Thermoclostridium stercorarium subsp. stercorarium DSM 8532: one gene and its partner. The protein of the gene in region 1 binds, or shares a complex with, the protein of each later gene. Links are inferred from orthologs where the notes say so. Each region holds a gene or a part of one and is shown in the gene's direction. Other genes may lie near its edges.

What was found.
Region 2: the proteins of rpsS (region 1) and rimM are in contact, whole or in part, in a crystal structure (PDB 3A1P), measured with the Thermus thermophilus proteins. The link is inferred for Thermoclostridium stercorarium subsp. stercorarium DSM 8532 from one-to-one orthologs. Residues at the interface, in WP_011173711.1 of Thermus thermophilus: Lys28, Arg29, Leu30, Lys32, Thr48, Gln56, His57, Val58, Pro59, Val60, Tyr61, Thr63, Met66, Glu73, Phe74, Pro76, Thr77, Arg78, Arg81, His83, Gly84, Lys85, Glu86, Ala87, Lys88, Ala89, Thr90, Lys91, Lys92, Lys93; in WP_008632437.1 of Thermus thermophilus: Val4, Glu5, Ile6, Gly7, Arg8, Arg22, Gly23, Glu24, Val26, Leu84, Glu85, Glu86, Gly87, Arg88, Tyr89, Tyr90, Tyr91, Phe92, Leu94, Asp111, Ile112, Leu113, Asp114, Ala115, Gly116, Ala117, Gln118, Asp119, Val120, Ile122.

The regions. Positions count from the first base shown.
Region 1 is NC_020134.1:2,816,658-2,823,370, reverse strand. The notes cover bases 1,456-4,315. They hold rpsS (30S ribosomal protein S19), read left to right. Parts: upstream 1,456-2,674; coding sequence 2,675-2,956; downstream 2,957-4,315. Other genes in these bases: rplP (50S ribosomal protein L16), read left to right, coding at 4,213-4,315; rpsC (30S ribosomal protein S3), read left to right, coding at 3,551-4,213; rplV (50S ribosomal protein L22), read left to right, coding at 3,058-3,534; rplB (50S ribosomal protein L2), read left to right, coding at 1,818-2,651; rplW (50S ribosomal protein L23), read left to right, coding at 1,456-1,696. In the rest of the region: rplC (50S ribosomal protein L3), read left to right, coding at 54-686; rplD (50S ribosomal protein L4), read left to right, coding at 717-1,343; more of rplW, read left to right, coding at 1,343-1,455; more of rplP, read left to right, coding at 4,316-4,647; rpmC (50S ribosomal protein L29), read left to right, coding at 4,634-4,834; rpsQ (30S ribosomal protein S17), read left to right, coding at 4,859-5,116; rplN (50S ribosomal protein L14), read left to right, coding at 5,210-5,578; rplX (50S ribosomal protein L24), read left to right, coding at 5,676-6,020; rplE (50S ribosomal protein L5), read left to right, coding at 6,043-6,582; CST_RS12310 (type Z 30S ribosomal protein S14), read left to right, coding at 6,597-6,713. UniProt on the Escherichia coli protein: In the E.coli 70S ribosome in the initiation state it has been modeled to contact the 23S rRNA of the 50S subunit forming part of bridge B1a; this bridge is broken in the model with bound EF-G.
Region 2 is NC_020134.1:1,418,879-1,424,305, forward strand. The notes cover bases 2,686-5,427. They hold rimM (ribosome maturation factor RimM), read left to right. Parts: upstream 2,686-3,672; coding sequence 3,673-4,182; downstream 4,183-5,427. Other genes in these bases: tgt (tRNA guanosine(34) transglycosylase Tgt), read left to right, coding at 2,686-3,068; yajC (preprotein translocase subunit YajC), read left to right, coding at 3,267-3,617; trmD (tRNA (guanosine(37)-N1)-methyltransferase TrmD), read left to right, coding at 4,179-4,892; CST_RS06215 (replication-associated recombination protein A), read left to right, coding at 4,955-5,427. Also shown: tRNA preQ1(34) S-adenosylmethionine ribosyltransferase-isomerase QueA, read left to right, coding at 1-371; CST_RS06185 (alpha/beta hydrolase), read left to right, coding at 397-1,227; CST_RS06190 (LiaF transmembrane domain-containing protein), read left to right, coding at 1,316-1,843; more of tgt, read left to right, coding at 1,935-2,685. UniProt on the Escherichia coli protein: One of at least 4 proteins (Era, RbfA, RimM and RsgA/YjeQ) that assist in the late assembly stage of the 30S ribosomal subunit.

The DNA.
Region 1 (6,713 bases):
CAGTAATGTTATGTTCGATTTATTCGAACCAATGACAGGAGGGAAATGTAAAAATGAAGAAATGTATGCTGGGTAAAAAGATTGGTATGACTCAAATCTTCGCCGAAGATGGGACATTGATTCCCGTAACGGTTATAAAGGCAGGACCCGTAACGGTGATTCAGAAGAAAACTGTGGAAACTGACGGGTATAATGCGCTGAAGGTAGGATTTGAGGATGTAAGCGAAAAGAAGGTAAATAAACCGACAAAGGGCCAGTTTGACAAGGCCGGAGTGAGCCCGAAAAAGTATTTGAGAGAGTTCCGCATTGAGAATGTTGATAACTATGAAGTCGGACAGGAAATAAAAGTACAGGATATGTTCAGTGAAGGCGACAGAGTGGATGTAACCGGTATTTCGAAAGGTAAAGGTTTCCAGGGTACGATTAAGCGCTTTGGAGCGAGCCGCGGACCCATGTCACACGGTTCGGGTTATCACAGAGGCGTTGGTTCGATGGGTGCTAATACCGATCCCGCACGTGTTTTCAAGGGCAAAAAGATGCCGGGGCATATGGGAAATGAAAAAGTTACTGTACAGAACCTGACTGTTGTCCGTGTTGATGCTGAAAGAGGCCTGCTGCTCGTTAAGGGAGCGGTACCCGGTGTTAAAGGCGGGCTCTTAATGATCAAGGATTCGGTCAAGGTGTAAAGCACTTACGAGATGGAAGGAGGACCTGAAATGCCAAAAGTGGATGTATACAATATCAAAGGCGAAGTCGTAGGGGATATATACCTCAGCGATGATATATTTGGTGTAGAAGTAAACACGGATGCCATGCATACCGCGGTAGTCAACCATCTGGCCAACACACGTCAGGGAACGCAATCAGCCAAGACCAGAAGTGAAGTACGGGGCGGTGGCAGAAAGCCGTGGAGGCAGAAAGGTACAGGTCGTGCCCGTCAGGGTAGTATCCGTGCCGTTCAGTGGAAAGGCGGCGGTGTGGCTTTTGCTCCGAAACCGAGAAGTTATCGTTACACAATTCCCAAGAAACTGAAGAGGCTTGCACTGAAAAGTGCACTGACCACAAAGGTACTGGACAACAACATTATAGTTCTTGATGAACTGGTAATGGATGAAATCAAGACAAAGGAATTTGTAAAAATTTTGAAGAATCTGAAAGTTGCCGATGAATCAGCATTGGTGGTGCTCCCTGAAGTTGATGAAAAGGTCATCAAATCAGCCAGGAACATACCCGATGTAAAGACAGCTCTTGTAAATACAATTAACACCTACGATATACTGAAATACAAGAAGTTCATTATCACCAAGGCAGCTGTTGCCAAGGTTGAGGAGGTGTACGCATAATGAAGCTTGCTGAGGATATTATTATCCGTCCGTATATAACCGAAAAGAGCTATGAAAACATGGCCCAGGGCAAATACACCTTTATTGTGGATCCGAAAGCAACAAAAACAGAAATCAAGCATGCTGTTGAAAAGCTTTTCAATGTCAAGGTTTTATCGGTGAATACCGTTAACTATAAAGGAAAAGAAAAAAGACTGGGTGTGCATGTGGGAAGAACATCCAAATGGAAAAAAGCCATTGTTAAAATCGATACCAATCCTCAACCTGTAACTTATCTTGACAAGGAAGGCAAACCTGTAACGGTGGCTAAGAAATATAAGACCGAAATTGAGGAATTCGGTGGAGCGCAATAATACTAAATTCATAACGGGCAATCGCGGTAAAGAAGGCAGATTGCTGCAGCTATTCGGTTGAATAGGTTATACAGTCGGCCTGCTAACGGATAGATGCAATTAACGTAAAGGAGTGAATGTAATGCCAATAAAAAAATACAGACCAACTTCTCCTGGAAGAAGAAATATGACTGTGTCTACCTTTGAGGAAATTACAAAGCATGAACCGGAAAAATCCTTGCTGGTTCCTGTTAAGAAAACCGGCGGACGAAATTCCTACGGAAAAATAACCGTAAGGTTCCGTGGCGGCGGAGCGAAAAGACATTACAGACTTATAGATTTCAAGAGGGATAAGGACAATATACCGGCAAAGGTTGCAGCCATTGAATACGATCCTAACCGTTCGGCGCATATAGCTCTTCTGCACTATGCAGACGGAGAAAAGCGGTACATTCTTGCCCCGCTTGGTCTTAAAGTCGGTGATACCGTTATGTCGGGAGAAAATGTCGACATACGCGTAGGAAACGCACTCCCGCTGAGAAATATTCCGATAGGTTCGATTATTCACAATATAGAACTGAAACCCGGAAAAGGCGGGCAGCTTGTTCGTGCGGCCGGCAATATGGCCCAGCTGATGGCAAAAGAGGGAAACTATGCTCAGGTAAGGCTTCCTTCCGGTGAAGTTCGCATGATTAGCTTGAATTGCAAGGCAACCATTGGACAGGTTGGAAATGTGGATCATGAAAACGTAAGCATAGGTAAAGCGGGAAGAAGCCGCTGGTTGGGCAGAAGACCGCATGTCCGCGGTTCTGCTATGAACCCGAATGACCATCCTCATGGCGGTGGAGAAGGAAAATCTCCCATTGGTATGCCAAGTCCTGTTACTCCTTGGGGTAAGCCTACATTGGGTTACAAGACAAGGAAGAAGAGAAAACTGAGTGACAAGTTCATTATTAAGAGACGTAATGCCATTTAAGGTATCGGGAGGAGGTTTGTTCTGTGGGTAGATCATTAAAAAAAGGACCTTTTGTTAGCGAAAGTCTGCTGAAGAAGATTGAGGAAATGAATGCGAAAGGTGAGAAGAAGGTTATAAAAACCTGGTCAAGAGCGTCTACCATATTCCCTCAGATGGTTGGGCACACCATTGCCGTTCATGATGGAAGGAAACATGTTCCCATATATATAACTGAAGATATGGTTGGCCATAAATTAGGCGAGTTTGCACCCACCCGTACCTTCAGGGGTCACGGTAAGGACGAAAAAAGCAGCAAACTGAAATAAATTTTGAAGTCAAACTGACAGCAACAAATGCAGAAGCCTAAGCGGGGTTCTGGTTTGAAGCCACGTAAAATATCGGTACAAAGCCAAAAGGAGGAATCGACGTGGGTAGAAAGGTTATGTCCAGGGACGAACTTCTGGAAAAAAAGGACGAAATATTGGCTCAATACCGGCAGGCACGCAGAAAATCTGAAAAGCTTCCAATACTCACGAAAAAAGAGAAGAAAATTCTGGGCATTGGAAAGGATGAAGGCAGAGCCGTATTGAGAAATGTCAGGGTGTCGTCCAGAAAAGCAAAATTGGTTATTGATTTGATACGTAACAAGAAACTTGATGAGGCTTATGCCATTTTAAGATATACACCGAAGAGAGCGGCAGGAATCCTGGAAAAACTGCTGAAATCTGCAGAAGCTAATGCCGTGAACAACAACGGTCTGAACCGCGACAATTTATATGTGGCCGAAATTTATGCAACCCAGGGACCGACTATGAAGAGAATCAGACCGAGGGCACACGGGCGTGCTTACAGGATAAACAAAAGAACCAGCCATATTACTGTGGTGTTGAGAGAAATGGCATAAATAAGGAGGTTTTCTAATGGGCCAGAAAGTTAATCCGCACGGACTTAGAATCGGAATTATTAAAGACTGGGACACGAAATGGTACGCGGAGAAAAAGGATTTTGCCAATTTTCTGATCGAAGACTACAACATCAGAAAGTATATAAAGAAGAAGCTGTATATTGCAGGTATTGCAAGGATTGAAATTGAGCGTGCCGCAAATAAAATAAAACTGAACATTCATACCGCAAAACCCGGTCTTGTGATTGGAAAAGGCGGTACGGGAATTGAGCAGCTCCGGAAGGAAATAGAAAAACTCACAGGAAAGAGTGTGTTGATTAACATTACAGAAATAAAGGTTCCGGAACTGAATGCCCAGTTAGTTGCGGAAACCATTGCCAGCCAGCTTGAACGCAGAATTTCATTCCGCCGTGCAATGAAACAGGCAATGTCGAGAGCCATGAAAGCCGGAGCGAAAGGAATAAAGACTGCGGTATCAGGGCGTATTGCAGGTGCGGAAATAGCAAGAACAGAACATTATCATGAAGGGACAATTCCTCTTCAGACACTGAGAGCCGATATAGATTACGGTTTTGCAGAAGCAGATACCACATATGGCAAGCTCGGTGTTAAGGTTTGGATATACAAAGGTGAAGTGCTTCCCGCTAAAAAGGACAAAAAGGAAGGGGGAGACAGATAATGTTAATGCCGAAAAGAGTTAAATACAGACGTGTACAGAGGGGAAGAATGAAGGGAAAGGCAACACGTGGTAACGTGATTGCATACGGTGAATATGGACTTCAGGCTTTGGAACCCGGCTGGGTTACCAGCAACCAGATTGAGGCAGCGCGTATCGCAATTTCCCGTTTTGTAAGAAGAGGCGGAAAGATTTGGATTAAAATTTTCCCTGATAAGCCTGTAACCAAAAAACCGGCTGAAACCCGTATGGGTAGCGGTAAAGGTGCACCGGAATACTGGGTGGCGGTTGTAAAGCCGGGACGCATTATGTTTGAAATAGCAGGAATTCCGGAAGAAGAAGCCAGAGAAGCATTGCGTCTTGCATCACATAAATTGCCGATCAAATGCAAGGTAGTAGCACGGGAAGAGGTAGGTGGAGCAAATGAAAGCAAGTGAACTGAGAGAAAAAAGTATTGCTGAATTACAGCAGGAATTACAGGAATTAAAGAATGAACTGTTTAAATTGCGCTTTCAGCATGCAACAAATCAATTGGATAACCCGATGAAACTGAAAAGCGTTAAAAGGGACATAGCCCGTGTGAAGACCGTTATACGGGAAAAGGAACTGGGAATTAAGCGTTAATGACCGGAAGGAGGTTTGTTCCGCATGGCTCAGAGAAATTTGAGAAAGACCCGCGTTGGCAGAGTGGTCAGCGATAAAATGGATAAAACCATTGTTGTTGCCGTAGAAAACATCGTAAGACACCCACTTTACAAAAAGACGATGAAGAGAACTCTTAAGCTGAAAGCTCATGATGAGAATAATATCTGCAGGGTTGGCGATATAGTGCGCGTTATGGAAACCAGACCGTTGTCAAAGGAAAAAAGATGGCGCCTGGTTGAAATAATTGAAAGAGCAAAATAAGTGTATTGTTGATGAGTATCGGAAATTTTGTTCGAATTCAGATTGACTGTGCAGCAAAAGGAAGCTGAATATCGGTTTAGGGAGGTGCCTGAAATGATTCAGATGCAGACAATACTTAGGGCAGCCGATAATACGGGAGCAAAAGAACTTATGTGTATAAAGGTACTCGGTGGCTCTAAGAGAAAATATGCAAATATAGGGGATGTAATTGTTTGTTCTGTTAAAGATGCAACGCCCGGCGGTGTTGTAAAGAAAGGTGAAGTTGTTAGGGCTGTTGTGGTCCGTTCTGTAAAGGGAGTAAGACGCAGCGACGGTTCATATATCAGATTTGACGAAAATGCCGCAGTTATTCTCAGGGATGACGGAAGTCCGAGAGGAACACGTATTTTCGGACCTGTTGCCAGAGAACTGAGGGAAAAGGATTTCATGAAAATTATTTCTTTAGCGCCCGAAGTTATATAAGCAAACAAAAAGAAAACGGTTTTTGTGATGTTTTACCGTAATGGGCAAACAGGAACAGGTTAAAGTGCAAAAACCGGAGAGAGGGGAGGCACGTGAATTGAAAAACAAAGTTCATGTAAAAAAAGGTGATACCGTTTATATACTTAACGGAAAAGACAGGGGCAAAAAGGGAAAGGTATTGAGAGTACTGCCATCCAAGCAGATGGTTATTGTGGAAGGAGTTAACATGGTGGCAAAACATGTTAAGCCGAGAAGCGAACTCCAGCAGGGTGGCATTATTCACAGAGAAGCACCGATATACGCGGCTAAGGTAATGCTGGTTTGCAGCAAATGCGGTGCTCCCACAAAGGTAGGAAAGAAGATTCTGGAAGACGGTTCGAAAGCCCGTGTTTGCAAGAAATGCGGTGAGATTATCGATATTCTGAAGAAAAGCGGGGACTAATTTGAAGGGAGGTTAACCGATAATGCCAAGATTACTGGACAAATACAGGGAAGAGGTTGCTCCGGCACTGAAAGAGAAGTTTAATTATAAAAATCCGATGCAGATACCAAAGCTTGTGAAAATAGTTATCAATATGGGTGTTGGCGATGGAAAAGACAATCCCAAGGCTCTGGAATCTGCTGTTAACGAACTTGCGTTAATATCAGGGCAAAAGCCTGTGGTGACCAAGGCAAAGAAGTCCATTTCAAACTTTAAAATCCGTCAGGGGATGAACATCGGCTGCAAAGTTACACTCAGAGGAAACAGAATGTATGAATTTGCTGACAAGCTGTTCAATATAGCCCTCCCGAGAGTTCGTGACTTCCGGGGAATAAATCCCAATTCATTTGATGGACGCGGCAATTTCTCGCTGGGCGTAAAGGAACAGCTGATTTTTCCTGAAATAGACATTGACAAAGTTGAAAAAATACGCGGAATGGATATTACTTTTGTTACTACAGCCAAAACTGACGAAGAGGCGAAAGAACTGCTGGCACTCTTAGGAATGCCATTCAGCCGTTAAGGGAGGTATATGGTTTGGCAAAGAAATCATTAATTCACAAACAAAAATTAAAGCCCAAATTTTCAACCCGTTATTATAACAGGTGCAAAATTTGCGGAAGACCTCATGCGTATATGAGGAAATTCGGGGTA
Region 2 (5,427 bases), 1.4 Mb from region 1 along the record:
TTGAAGACCATAAAATGCATTCCGAATACTTTAAAATAGACGCGGAAGCCTGTAACATTATAAACAAAACGAGAAATGATAAAGGAAGGGTTATTGCGGTCGGGACGACAAGCTGCCGGGTTCTGGAGTCGGTTGCGGATGAGAACGGCTTTGTCAGACCGACCGAGGGAGAAACCGACATTTTCATTTATCCGGGTTACAAATTTAAAGCCATAGACGGGCTGATCACAAACTTTCATTTGCCTGAATCAACACTCCTTATGCTTGTCAGCGCTTTTGCAGGCAGAGAAAAAGTCCTTAATGCCTATAAGGAGGCAATAGAGCTGAAATACCGGTTTTACAGCTTCGGTGATGCCATGTTTATAATTTGATTTTTCGTGTGAGGGGGAAATAAGGTTGATTAACAGGAAAATTAAAATCTGGGACGGAATATTGACAAAAAATGAACTGAACGGATTTGAACCCTGTATGGAAACATATATTCTTTCAGGTGAAAAAAAGAGGGGCGCTGTTTTAATATGTCCCGGCGGCGGATATACCCATACTTCACCAAGGGAAGCAGAGCCGATTGCAATGCGGTTTACAGCCAAAGGATACCACGCTTTCATTCTTTATTACAGTGTGGCTCCGAACCGTCACCCTCAGCCGCTTTTGGATGTTTCCAGAGCGATGTGTATTATAAGGGAAAATGCCGATGAATGGAATGTAGACAGAAATAAAATCGCCGTATGCGGATTTTCGGCCGGCGGACACCTGGCTGCGAGTCTTGGCGTACATTACGACAAACCGTACCTAAAAAGGGAAGGGATTGTTTTGGGGGAAAACAGACCCAATGCACTGATTCTCGGTTATCCGGTAATAACGATGAAGGAATTCGCCCATAAAGGCTCAAGGGACAATTTGCTGGGTGAAAATCCTGATGATGCTTTAATAAATGAAATGTCGCTTGAAAACCACGTATCGGAAAAAACACCTCCGGCGTTTATATGGCATACCGTTGAAGACAGGTCAGTCCCGGTGGAAAACAGCCTGCTTTTTGCAATGGCGTTACATAAAAATAAAATCCCTTTTGAACTTCATATTTATCCATACGGGCCGCATGGGCTGTCACTGGCAAATAAGGAGACCGATAACGGAAATATGGGTGAATACCCGCATGTGTCGGGATGGATTGATTTGTGCATTGAGTGGCTTGACGGTATTTTTTCACAAAACGAAAAATTTTAATTAAATTCTAATGAACGGCTAACGGCTTTTTCATAATACCGTTATACAATGTTATCCATAGAAATTGACCTTACGGAGGGTTGGAAATATGGATAACAGAAAAAACGGGAAATTCGGACTTGGAGTTACGCTGATATGTATAGGGATTTTACTTACTCTCAGTACTTTCGGTGTAATTCCAAGTATAGGTGAGCTTTTGGCAAAATTCTGGCCGCTGATATTCATATTTGTATCAGTGCTCTTCCATGCCGGTTATTATTCCGACAGGAAAAACGTGGGGCTTTTGGTTCCAGGAGGTATTTTTCTAACACTGGGTATTGTTTTTCAAACATCTGAACTGTGGGATATTTACAACGTAATGTGGCCTGGAGTTTTTCTTGCGCCTGCGGTAGGACTTTTTGAACTGTATTATTTCGGAAACAGAGAAAAAGGACTGTTGATCCCGGTCGGTATTCTGACATGTTTTTCATTGTTTTTATTCACTTTTACAATAAGGAATTTAAGAGGTTTTTCGAAATTTATTCTGCCAATTGGTTTAATTATCGCCGGGGTGATAATACTAATTAACGACAGGAAAAACGGTCATGAATCCAATCAGAACTATGGCGATTTTTGATTTTTAATAATTGACCGCAATGAAAAACTTGGCTAATATATAATACATGCAAGTTATTTCTGCAACGAAGTTTTTGGCAAAGGAGTATTAAATGGCAGCGGTAACTTATGAACTGATACATGTATGCAAACAGACAGGAGCGAGGCTCGGAAGGGTGCATACTCCTCACGGGAGCTTTGACACTCCTGTTTTTATGCCGGTGGGGACCCAGGCAACGGTTAAAGGAATGTCTCCTGATGAGTTAAAGGAAATAGGCGCGGGCATTATTCTGAGCAATACATACCATCTGTACCTTAGGCCCGGACATGAGCTTATCAAAAAAGCAGGTGGATTACACCGCTTTATGAACTGGGACAGGCCGATCCTGACCGACAGCGGCGGCTTTCAGGTATTCAGCCTTGCTGAGCTGCGTGATATTACTGAAGAAGGGGTTACTTTTAGGTCCCATATAGACGGTTCAAAACATTTTCTGTCTCCGGAGAAATCGATTGAAATACAAAATGCTCTGGGTTCCGACATAATAATGGCATTTGACGAATGTGCCCCTTATCCGTGCGATTACGAATATGCGAAAAAATCAATGGAAATGACTACCCGGTGGGCGGAAAGGTGCCTTAAAGCCCATAAAAACCCTGAAAAGCAGGCACTTTTCGGAATTGTCCAGGGAAGTGTCTACGAAGACTTGCGCAGAGAAAGCGCCAAGCAACTCACCGCCATGGATTTTCCGGGCTACGCCATTGGAGGGTTAAGCGTAGGTGAGCCGGGAGAAGTAATGATGGAAATGCTTGAAAAAACAGTACCCTATCTTCCCGAAAACAAGCCCAGATATCTGATGGGAGTGGGAAGCCCGGATTATCTTATAGACGGAAGCATACGCGGTATAGACATGTTTGACTGCGTTCTGCCGACGCGTATCGGCAGAAACGGGACTGTGTTCACGTCAAAAGGCAGAATTATTATAAGGGATGCAAAATATGCAGAGGACTTTTCACCCATTGACGAGGAATGCGACTGTTATGTATGCAGAAATTTTACGAGAGCATATATTCGGCATCTTTTCAAAGCAGGGGAGATGCTGGGGCTGAGGCTTGCCACATGGCATAACCTGCGTTTCCTAATCAGGCTTATGGAAAATATCCGGGAAGCAATAAGGAATGATTGCCTGGGTGATTTCAGAAACGAGTTTTTCAGGAAGTTTGGTTACGACACAAAAACAGGAATATAATTTGGAGGGATGCCTCATTTTCAGAGGATTCCTGGTTAAAGGTATGGTTCATGTCAGAGCGCGGAAGGGCTGAAAGCAATAAATGGTTGAATTGGTGAGACTAATTGTGTATAATGTTTCTGTATTTACGGGACTGAGCTTTGTATGCCTTTTTTACAAAAGCATGCATATTTTTATATTATTGAAAGGAGAAATAACATGAACTGGTTGTTAACAGCATTTGCCGAGAGTGCTGCAAACACTGCCGCAGAAGAAGTACCTGAAGTAAGCAGTTTTTATCTGTTTTTAATCCAATTCGGTCCGCTGATTTTGATGTTCGTGCTTATGTATTTTATCCTTATCAGGCCTCAGCGCAAAAAGGAAAAGGAAACCCGCGAAATGATCAATAACGCCATCGTCGGCGACAGAGTTATCACCATCGGAGGTATTACAGGTAAAATTATAAACATCAAGGATGATGAATTTACCATTGAAAGCGGAAACGAAAGGACCAAAATAACAATAAAGAAATGGGCTGTTAAAGAAGTAATAAAACCAATCTCTGAATAATGGCAACCCCGGCCGCTCGACAAGGTCGGGGTTTTATTGACGGAGGGAGAATAAATTGGTTGAATATCTTACCGTTGGAAAAGTGGCAAATACTCATGGTGTGCATGGTGAGCTGAAAGTTATACCCACAACTTCGGATATTAGCCGTTTTGATTATCTGAAAATAGTCTGGGTTGAAAAGAACGGCAAACTGACCGAATATTTCGTTGACAGTGTGCGGTATCACAAAAATTTCGTGCTGATTAGGCTCCATGGTATTGACACAATGGATAAGGCCGCCGAATTGAAAAACTGTGAGCTTAAGGTCAACAGGAAAAATGCCCGTCCTCTTGATGAAAATGAATTTTTCATAGCCGACCTTCTGGAATGCGAGGTTTATGAGGGAGACGAGTATCTCGGTAAAATAACCGATGTATTGCAGACGGGAAGCAATGACGTATATGTGGTCAATGGCGGTAAATACGGAGAGATACTGATACCCGCTCTGCTGAATGTCGTTCTGAAAGTGGATATTGAAAACAAAAGAGTTCAGGTGGTCCTTCCGGAAGGATTGATAGAACGATGATTTTTGATGTTTTGACTCTTTTTCCCGAAAGCGTTGATGCTTTTTTATCCGAAAGCATCATAGGCAGGGCACGGGAAAAAGGCATTATAACAATAAGAACTCATAATATAAGGGATTTTTCAAAGGATAAGCATAAAAAAACGGATGACTATCCGTACGGCGGCGGCACGGGAATGGTTATGACACCGCAGCCCATTTATGATGCATGGCTGAATGTGGTCAAAGATCTTCCTTATAAGCCGCTTACCATATATATGAGCCCGCAGGGGAGAATTTTAACCCAGGATATTGCGAAAAAACTTTCCCGGGAAAAACATATTGTAATCCTTTGCGGTCATTATGAAGGTGTGGACGAACGCGTTATTGAAGAGATCGTGGACGAAGAGATATCCATAGGTGATTACGTCCTTACAGGCGGCGAGCTTCCGGCAATGGTGCTTATTGACTGCGTAAGCCGTCTTGTTGAAGGAGTTCTGCCACCGGGTGCGACGTCAGACGAATCCCATACCGACGGGCTTTTGGAATACCCACAGTATACTCGCCCGCCGGTGTTCCTGTCAAGAAAAGTACCTGACGTCTTATTGTCAGGACATCATGCCAATATTCAGAAATGGCGTTTTGAGCAGAAACTGGAGAGGACTAAACGGAAAAGGCCCGACTTATACGAAAAGTATATGAAGAAAATTACAGAAGGAAAAACTGAAATTTAGCAAAATTGATCATTTGCTGTGCGCTTTTTTTGCAAATACCGGTAAAAAGAAAGGTGGTTTAATTGCCGAGGGATAAAAAGAGAGAACCGCTGGCCTACAGAATGATGCCAAGGACCCTTGACGAATTTGTCGGCCAGGAGCATATCGTAGGAAAAGGCAAACTGCTGTACAGAATGATACAGGCAGATCAGATATCTTCCATTATCCTTTTCGGACCTCCGGGCACAGGAAAAACATCTCTGGCGAGAGTCATAGCCAACAGCACAAAATCGGTTTTCAGGCAGCTTAATGCCGTAACTGCCGGGGTAAAGGATATAAAAGATATTATAGAAGAGACCTCAAACGAGTTTTTAAACCCGTCAGGACGGTGCGTTCTTTTTATAGACGAAATTCACAGGTTCAACAAGGCCCAGCAGGACGCTCTTCTGCCTTACGTTGAAAACGGCCGTATTGTTCTCATAGGGGCGACAACCGAAAATCCGTTTTTTGAAGTAAACAAGGCGCTTATTTCAAGATCTACGGTATTTATGCTTAA